2 regions of the Methylobacterium sp. 092160098-2 genome follow, and region 2 is predicted to be linked to the other one. Evidence: riboswitches for the same ligand, from Rfam matches in the RefSeq annotation. Region 2 holds a riboswitch; the other holds the start of a gene.
What was found. A riboswitch is a leader RNA that binds a small molecule or an ion and turns the genes downstream of it on or off. The one in region 2 is predicted to bind fluoride.

Region 1 (3,397 bases), 230 kb from region 2:
ATCCTGAACAGACCCGCATGTGCGCTGGCCGCGATGCTCGTCCTCGGCCTGGTCGTCCCCACCGCGCTGCCGTCGGCGGCCTTCGCCCGGTCCTCCGGCACCGAGCGCACGCTGAAGATGGTCGACACCGACAAGGACGGCACGATCGATCTGGCCGAGGCCCAGGCCGCGGCCGGCAAGGTCTTCGACGCCGCCGAGACCGACAAGGACGGGACCGTCGACGCCAAGGAGCTGAAGGGCCGGGTCAGCAAGACGGACCTGAAGGCCGCCGACACCGACAACGACGGCACCCTCGACCGCAAGGAATACCTCGCCCTGGTCGAGCAGCGCTTCAAGGCGGCCGATCCCGACAAGGACGGCACGCTCGACGCCAAGGAACTCAAGACCCCGGCCGGACGCAGCCTGCTGCAGCTCCTGAAATAGGCGCGGATCCCGGAGACTCCGCCGTTGCACAGTCCATGAGCAAGTATTATTCCTGTGCAACGGCTCAAGTTCTGGGCAGGCATCAATATTTTGCACTATCTTGCGTCATCTGAATTGGCCTCGTAGGTTTCGGTCATCCGGGCGGCAAAGCATCGGATGAACCACCAGGGAGGAGCGCGATGGCACGCGCCAACGAGGTCAAGGACAGGTTCCGCGCGCGGCTGCAGGAGGCGGATGCCCGCAGCAACGACTTCCGCAAGAAACTCCTGGAGGAAGGCGCCCGGGCGCTGGAGCCGGTGGTCGGCGTCCTGAACCTCATGGCCGAGGTGCTCAACGAGGAGGACAACGTCCACGGCAGCATCACCGGCCTCGAGGCCAAGATCGATCAGGACAACTTCATCAGCCTCTGCGCGCGGCTGCGCGGGACCGACACCGAGCAGAAGATCAAGATCAAGTACGGTCCGGAACTCGGCGGCAGCAACTACATCTCGGTCTCGGGCCTGAACCAGCGCTACAACGAGCGCCTCGTGCCGGGGGCTGCGAGCTGCGCCATCGGCCGGACCGTCGGCAGCGACATCCAGCTCGACGAGCACCGGGGCGACGAGCTGGCCGAGGTGGTCCGCGAGGTGGTCGAGGATTTCTATGCCGCCCAGATCGAGCAGCGCAGCCACTTCGCCTACGCCCGCTGAGCCTTGCGGCTTCGCCGATCGATCCAGCGCGGTGGGTTCATGACAGGGCGCGGGTCCGCTCTCCCGCACGGGAGGGGACCCGCGCCGATCCGAACCGATCTGTGAACCCGCCGCGCCCCCCGACCCACCAGCGCGTGAGCCGGAAAACCGGATTCCCCTTCCCGGCATCCTGCGCTAAGCCTGTCCCGATGGGGATGGAGCGCCCCGACAACCGCCCGACTCGGAGGCCGGGCTGATGGCTCCTACCGCACGGGCGCGCCTCAGCCGTCCGCGGTGGGGCCGTGCGCCGAAGCCGCGACAGGACGTGGCTGCCCGACCGAACAGGAAGGGCCGGCATGATCAACACCCTCATCGTCGTTGTCGGAGCCGGGCTCGGGGGCGGGTGCCGCCACGGGATCAACGTGGCGGTCGCCCGGCTGCTGCCGGGCCTCGGCTTCCCCCTGGCCACGCTGATCATCAACGTGCTGGGCTCGTTCCTGATGGGCGTGCTCGCCGAGGGCTTCGCCCTGCGCGGCGCGGCGGGTCACCCGGCACGGCTGTTCCTGACCACGGGCGTGCTCGGCGGCTTCACCACCTTCTCGACCTTCTCCCTCGACGCGATCAGCCTGTACCACCGGGGCGAGACCGCCGCCGCCGCCCTCTACGTTGGGGCCTCGGTGGCGACCGGTCTGATCGGGCTGGTGGCGGGCCTCACCCTGGTGCGGGCGGTCCTGAGCGGCAGCTGAGGCCGTCCCGGCTTCAAAAGGGCTGCGAGCTTTTGCGGCTCCGGGGCGGAGCCCGGGTCGTTCAGGGGCTCCGCCCCCGAACCCCGCCAAAGGGCTGAGCCCTTCGGAAACCCCTCTCAATCCGCGATGAACTTCAGCCGGTGGTCGCGGTAGAGGTCGACGATCGCCGCCGCGGTCTCCTCGATGGAGCGGCGCGTCACGTCGATGGTCGGCCAGCGGTTCCGGGTGAACAGCCGGCGGGAGGCGGTGATCTCGTCCGCCACCGCCGAGCGGTCGACGTAGAGGGACGATTCGTCGGCGTTGAGGCTGGAGAGCCGGTTCTGGCGGATCTGCACGATCCGCTCCGGCGAGGCGAACAGCCCGACCACCAGGGGCTTGCGGGCGCGCTCGATCGCCGGCGGCAGCGGCATGCCCGGCACCAGCGGCAGGTTGGTGGTCTTGAGGCCGCGATTGGCGAGGTAGATCGAGGTCGGCGTCTTCGAGGTCCGGCTGACGCCGAGCAGGATCACGTCCGCGTCCTCGAGATCCTCCGGCAGGTTGCCGTCGTCGTGGGCCAGGGTGAAGTTCATCGCGTCGATGCGCTTGAAGTACTCGGCGTTCAGCATGTGCTGGGCGCCGGGCCGGGCCGTGGTCTCGGCGCCGAGATAGGCGCGCAGCAGGTCGTGGACCGGCCGCAGCACCGACAGGCAGGGCGAGCCGGTCTCCCGCGCGACCTCCTCCAGCCGCTCGCCGAGGTCGCCCCCCACCAGGGTGTAGAGGACGAGACCCGGCGCCGCCCGGATCTCCGAGATCACCCGGTCGAGCTGCGCGGCCGAGCGCACCAGCGGATAGACGTGCTCGATCGCCGACACGCCCTCGTACTGCGCGGCCGCCGCGCGCCCGACATTGATCAGCGTCTCGCCGGTGGAGTCGGAGACGAGGTGGAGGTGGAAGTAGCTGCGGCCCATTCCGATCGCCTCTGCGGTCGCCATTCGCGGCGCCACGTTGTCCACCGCCGGCCGCCAGGGGAGTCGATGAGTGTGGATAGGATGCCCCGCCGGGCCGGTCCAGGGCGATACCGGTGCGCGCTATCGACTCCGCCGTTCACAGGCAGACGATCGGGGCGCATGGATTCCGACTCACTGGGAGAATCCGGGACGCGTCCGGGGTCCGCACACGACTCGGCGTTGCCAAGGCGCTGTCGGATCTGGTCGTTCTCGCAAGATGGAGCAAATCCTTTAAAGCCTCGTTAACGGCGCGGCGCCGGGGACCGCCTGTGGACGCTTTTGTGCCCCCGTGATTCGGCCCCCCAAGAGAAAAAACAGAGTCCTAGATTCTCTCTTTTCTTTTCGAAGGGGCCTGTGTGGGGATCGGCGCGCCTCGACTCGACAGGAGGCCCGCCGACGGGCATGCGGGATGACGGATACGGGATGGGAACGACGATGACGGGGACGGAGCGCAAGTCCGAGCGGAAGGTGCTGCGCGTCCTCGACGGGGAGGCGATCGGTCCGCCCCCCGCCTGGATGATGCGGCAGGCCGGCCGCTACCTGCCGGAATACCGGGCGACCCGGGCCGAGGCCG
Region 2 (3,397 bases):
AGCCCTGGGGCGCACCTATCTGTCGGGGGCCGACACGGGGGCCGGCGCGGTCAGCCGGGCCGCGCGGTGCGTGCGCGCATGGCGCAGGGTGGCGTCCGGCGGCAGGGTGCCCACGGAAACCTTCGGGACGGCGATGCGCTGGGACAGGTAGATGCCGCTGTGCCCGGAGCACAGGTAGGCCAGGAAGCAGGCGGTCGCGATGTAGACGCCGTGCGTGGCGCCGAACAGCTCGATACCCATCAGCGTGCAGGCCAGCGGCGTGTTGGCCGCTCCGGCAAACACGGCGACGAACCCGAGGCCGGCCAGGAGATCCACCGGCGCCCCCAGCACCCCGGCCAGTGCGTTGCCGAGGGCCGCGCCGATGAAGAACAGCGGCGTGACCTCGCCGCCCTTGAACCCGGCGCTCAGGGTGACGACCGTGAACAGCATCTTGAGCGCCCAGCTCCAGGGATGCACCTCCGGACCGAAGAAGCGGGCGATGGTCAGCCCGTGCGGATCCGCCGACCAGACGCCCAGTCCCAGATAATCCCGCGTGCCACAGAGGTAGACCAGGGCGATCACCGCGAGGCCGCCCGCCACGGGGCGGAGGGGCGCGAAGGCGATGACCCGCTTGCACCATCCGCCGAGCATGTGGTTCGCCTCGGCGAACACCAGGCCGGCCAGTCCGAAGGCCACGCCTGCCACCGCGACCTTGGCCAGGAGCAGCGGCTCGACCATGTGCGTGCCGACGGCTCCGGCGTGGTCGTCGATACGGTAGACCCCGTGTTCGATGCCCCACAGCTGACAGGTCCAGTCGCCGACCACGGCCGCGACGAGGCAGGGCACGAGGGCCGCATATTCGATGCGTCCGACAGCGAGGACCTCGAGCGCGAAGACCGCGCCGGCCAGTGGCGTACCGAAGACGGCGCCGAACCCCGCGGCGATCCCGGCCATCAGCATGATCCGGAAGCTCGGCGCATCCAGGCGGACCGCCTTGCCGAAGGCGCTTGCGAGGCTGCCGCCCAGTTGGACGGCCGTGCCTTCGCGGCCCGCCGATCCGCCGAACAGATGCGTGACCACCGTGCCGAGGAAGATCAGCGGCGCCATGCGCAGGGGCACGCCGCCCCCGGGCACATGGATCTGCTCGACGATGAGGTTGTTGCCGCCCTCCACGGACTGGCCGAAGCGATGGTAGAGCAGCCCGATAGCCAAGCCGCCGAGCGGCAGGAGAAACAGCAGCCCGGGATAGGCGAAGCGCGCCCGGGTGGCCGCATCGAGGCTCCAGAGGAAGGCCGCGCACAGGGAGCCCACGGCGGCGGCCATGGGCAGCAGAACCAGGATCCAGCGCGCGACCGAGACGGCATGATCGTGCCGCGTGCGGATAAAGGCCGCTACGTTGAAGCGTGTGAACAGATTTTGGAAGGTTGCGCGCATGACATCCCCTTGATGCGATGCCGCAGGACTTTGCGGGATCGCAAGAAGTAGGAGTCATCAGCCTGACGGCGGTTCGGCCTTGATGGCCCGGCAGACACCATTGCCGTCCTCGAGAGATACGGGACCCCTCCGAACCGCGTCAAGGCCCTTCGTGCAGGCCTGCGGCGTGCGGGGGACGAACCCGTCGCTCCCCCGAGGGTGGACGCGGAGACAGCGGATCCGGTCGGCCCTCGGGGCGCCGGGGCTCGCACAGACCTGCCCCACGGGCGGCCGGTCGCCGCCGCGATCACGACGGCGCCCGCGTGGACGGTCGCATCGGCGGCGGGGTGTCTCAGCGCTTCACAAAGCCGATGTCGGCGGCCACGGCGCTCAGGCGCTCCGGCGCGCGCTCCTTCCGCTCGCTGTAGCGGTCGACGAGGTCGTCGGCCCGCTCCCGGGTCAGCAGCGTGAACTTCATCAGCTCCTCGCATACGTCCACGACGCGCTCGTAGAGCGGCCCCGGCTTCATCCGGCCGGCCTCGTCGAACTCCTTGTAGGCCATCGGGACCGACGACTGGTTCGGGATCGTGATCATCCGCATCCAGCGGCCGAGAATCCGCAGGCTGTTCACGGCGTTGAAGCTCTGCGAGCCGCCGGACACCTGCATCACGGCCAGGGTGCGCCCCTGGGTCGGCCGCACGCTGCCTTCGGAGAGCGGCAGCCAGTCGATCTGGCTTTTCATCACGCCGGTCAGCGTGCCGTGCCGCTCCGGCGACACCCACACTTGGCCCTCGGACCAGATCGAGAGGTCGCGCAGCTCCTGCACCTTCGGATGATCGGCGGTCGTGTCGTCGGGCAGGGGCAGGCCGTGCGCGTCGTAGATCCGCACCTCGCCGCCCATGGCTTCCAGGAGCCGGGCGGCCTCGTAGGCGAGGAAGCGGCTGAACGAGCGCTCCCGCAGGGAGCCGTAGAGGATCAGGAACCGGGGGGCGTGGGTGAGCGGCTTGACCGCCTCCAGGCGCGCGCGGGTCGGCACCACGAAATGCGCGGCGCTCAGGTTCGGCAGGCCATCGGTGAAAGGCTGGCGCGGCTTGTCCAAGGTTCAGCTTTCTTGTACGTTCAAAGAGTGATTTGAAGATTGTAACGAATATGGACGAGCCGCAAGCCCTCGCCGCCTTCGCGGCCCTCGCCCAGGAGCACCGTCTGCGCCTGGTGCGGGTGCTCGTGACCGCCGGCCCGGACGGGCTGGCCTCCGGCGTGCTGGCTGAGGCGGTGGGCGTCTCCGCCGCCACCGTGTCCCATCATCTCAAGGAACTGAGCCACGCGGGCCTGGTCGCCTCGCGGCGCGCGGGGCGCTCGATCATCTACAGCGCCGCCTACCCGGCGCTGTCCGGCCTGATCGCCTTCCTGATGAAAGATTGCTGCCAGGGCCGCCCGGAGGTCTGCACCCCGGCGATGGCCGCCCTGGCACCCTGCTGCCCCGCCCTAGGAGAGACCGCCCATGCCTGAGCCGTTCGACGTCGTGATCTACCACAACCCCGAATGCGGCACGTCCCGCAACACCCTCGCGATGATCCGCAACGCCGGCATCGAGCCGCACGTGATCGAATACCTCAAAACCCCGCCCGCGCGGGCGCTGCTGGTGCAGCTCCTGGCCCGCGCCGGTCTGTCGGTGCGTGCGGTGCTGCGGGAGAGCGGCACGCCGTTCGCGGAGCTGAACCTCGGCGATCCCGCGCTGACGGATGCGCAGCTCCTGGACGCCATCGCGGCGCACCCGATCCTCCTCAACCGCCCGCTGGTGGTCACGCCCAAGGGCGTGCGCCTGTGCCGACCGTCGGAAGCCGTGCTCGATCTTCTGCCGGTGCAGCAGGGCGAGTTCGTCAAGGAAGACGGTGAGCGGGTCGTGGACGAGCACGGCCGCCGCGTCGCCACGGCTTGAGCCTCACACCGATCCATAAGACGAAAACGCCCGGATGCTCGCGCTCGCCATTTTTCTTGCCACCCT

Region 1: another riboswitch for fluoride. It lies ahead of crcB (fluoride efflux transporter CrcB); the one in region 2 lies ahead of PQI07_RS11435 (voltage-gated chloride channel family protein).

The regions. Positions count from the first base shown of each region.
Region 1 covers NZ_JAQPZJ010000001.1:2,205,129-2,208,525, forward strand. The annotation lists gene lanM (lanmodulin LanM) at 1-423, shown strand, start outside; gene PQI07_RS10385 (hypothetical protein) at 603-1,112, shown strand; fluoride riboswitch at 1,294-1,364, shown strand; gene crcB (fluoride efflux transporter CrcB) at 1,448-1,837, shown strand; gene PQI07_RS10395 (pyruvate, water dikinase regulatory protein) at 1,954-2,784, opposite strand; gene PQI07_RS10400 (uroporphyrinogen decarboxylase) at 3,247-3,397, shown strand, end outside.
Region 2 covers NZ_JAQPZJ010000001.1:2,434,098-2,437,494, forward strand. The annotation lists gene PQI07_RS11435 (voltage-gated chloride channel family protein) at 16-1,413, opposite strand; fluoride riboswitch at 1,455-1,527, opposite strand; gene arsH (arsenical resistance protein ArsH) at 1,745-2,491, opposite strand; gene PQI07_RS11445 (ArsR/SmtB family transcription factor) at 2,542-2,901, shown strand; gene arsC (arsenate reductase (glutaredoxin)) at 2,894-3,331, shown strand; gene PQI07_RS11455 (arsenic transporter) at 3,366-3,397, shown strand, end outside.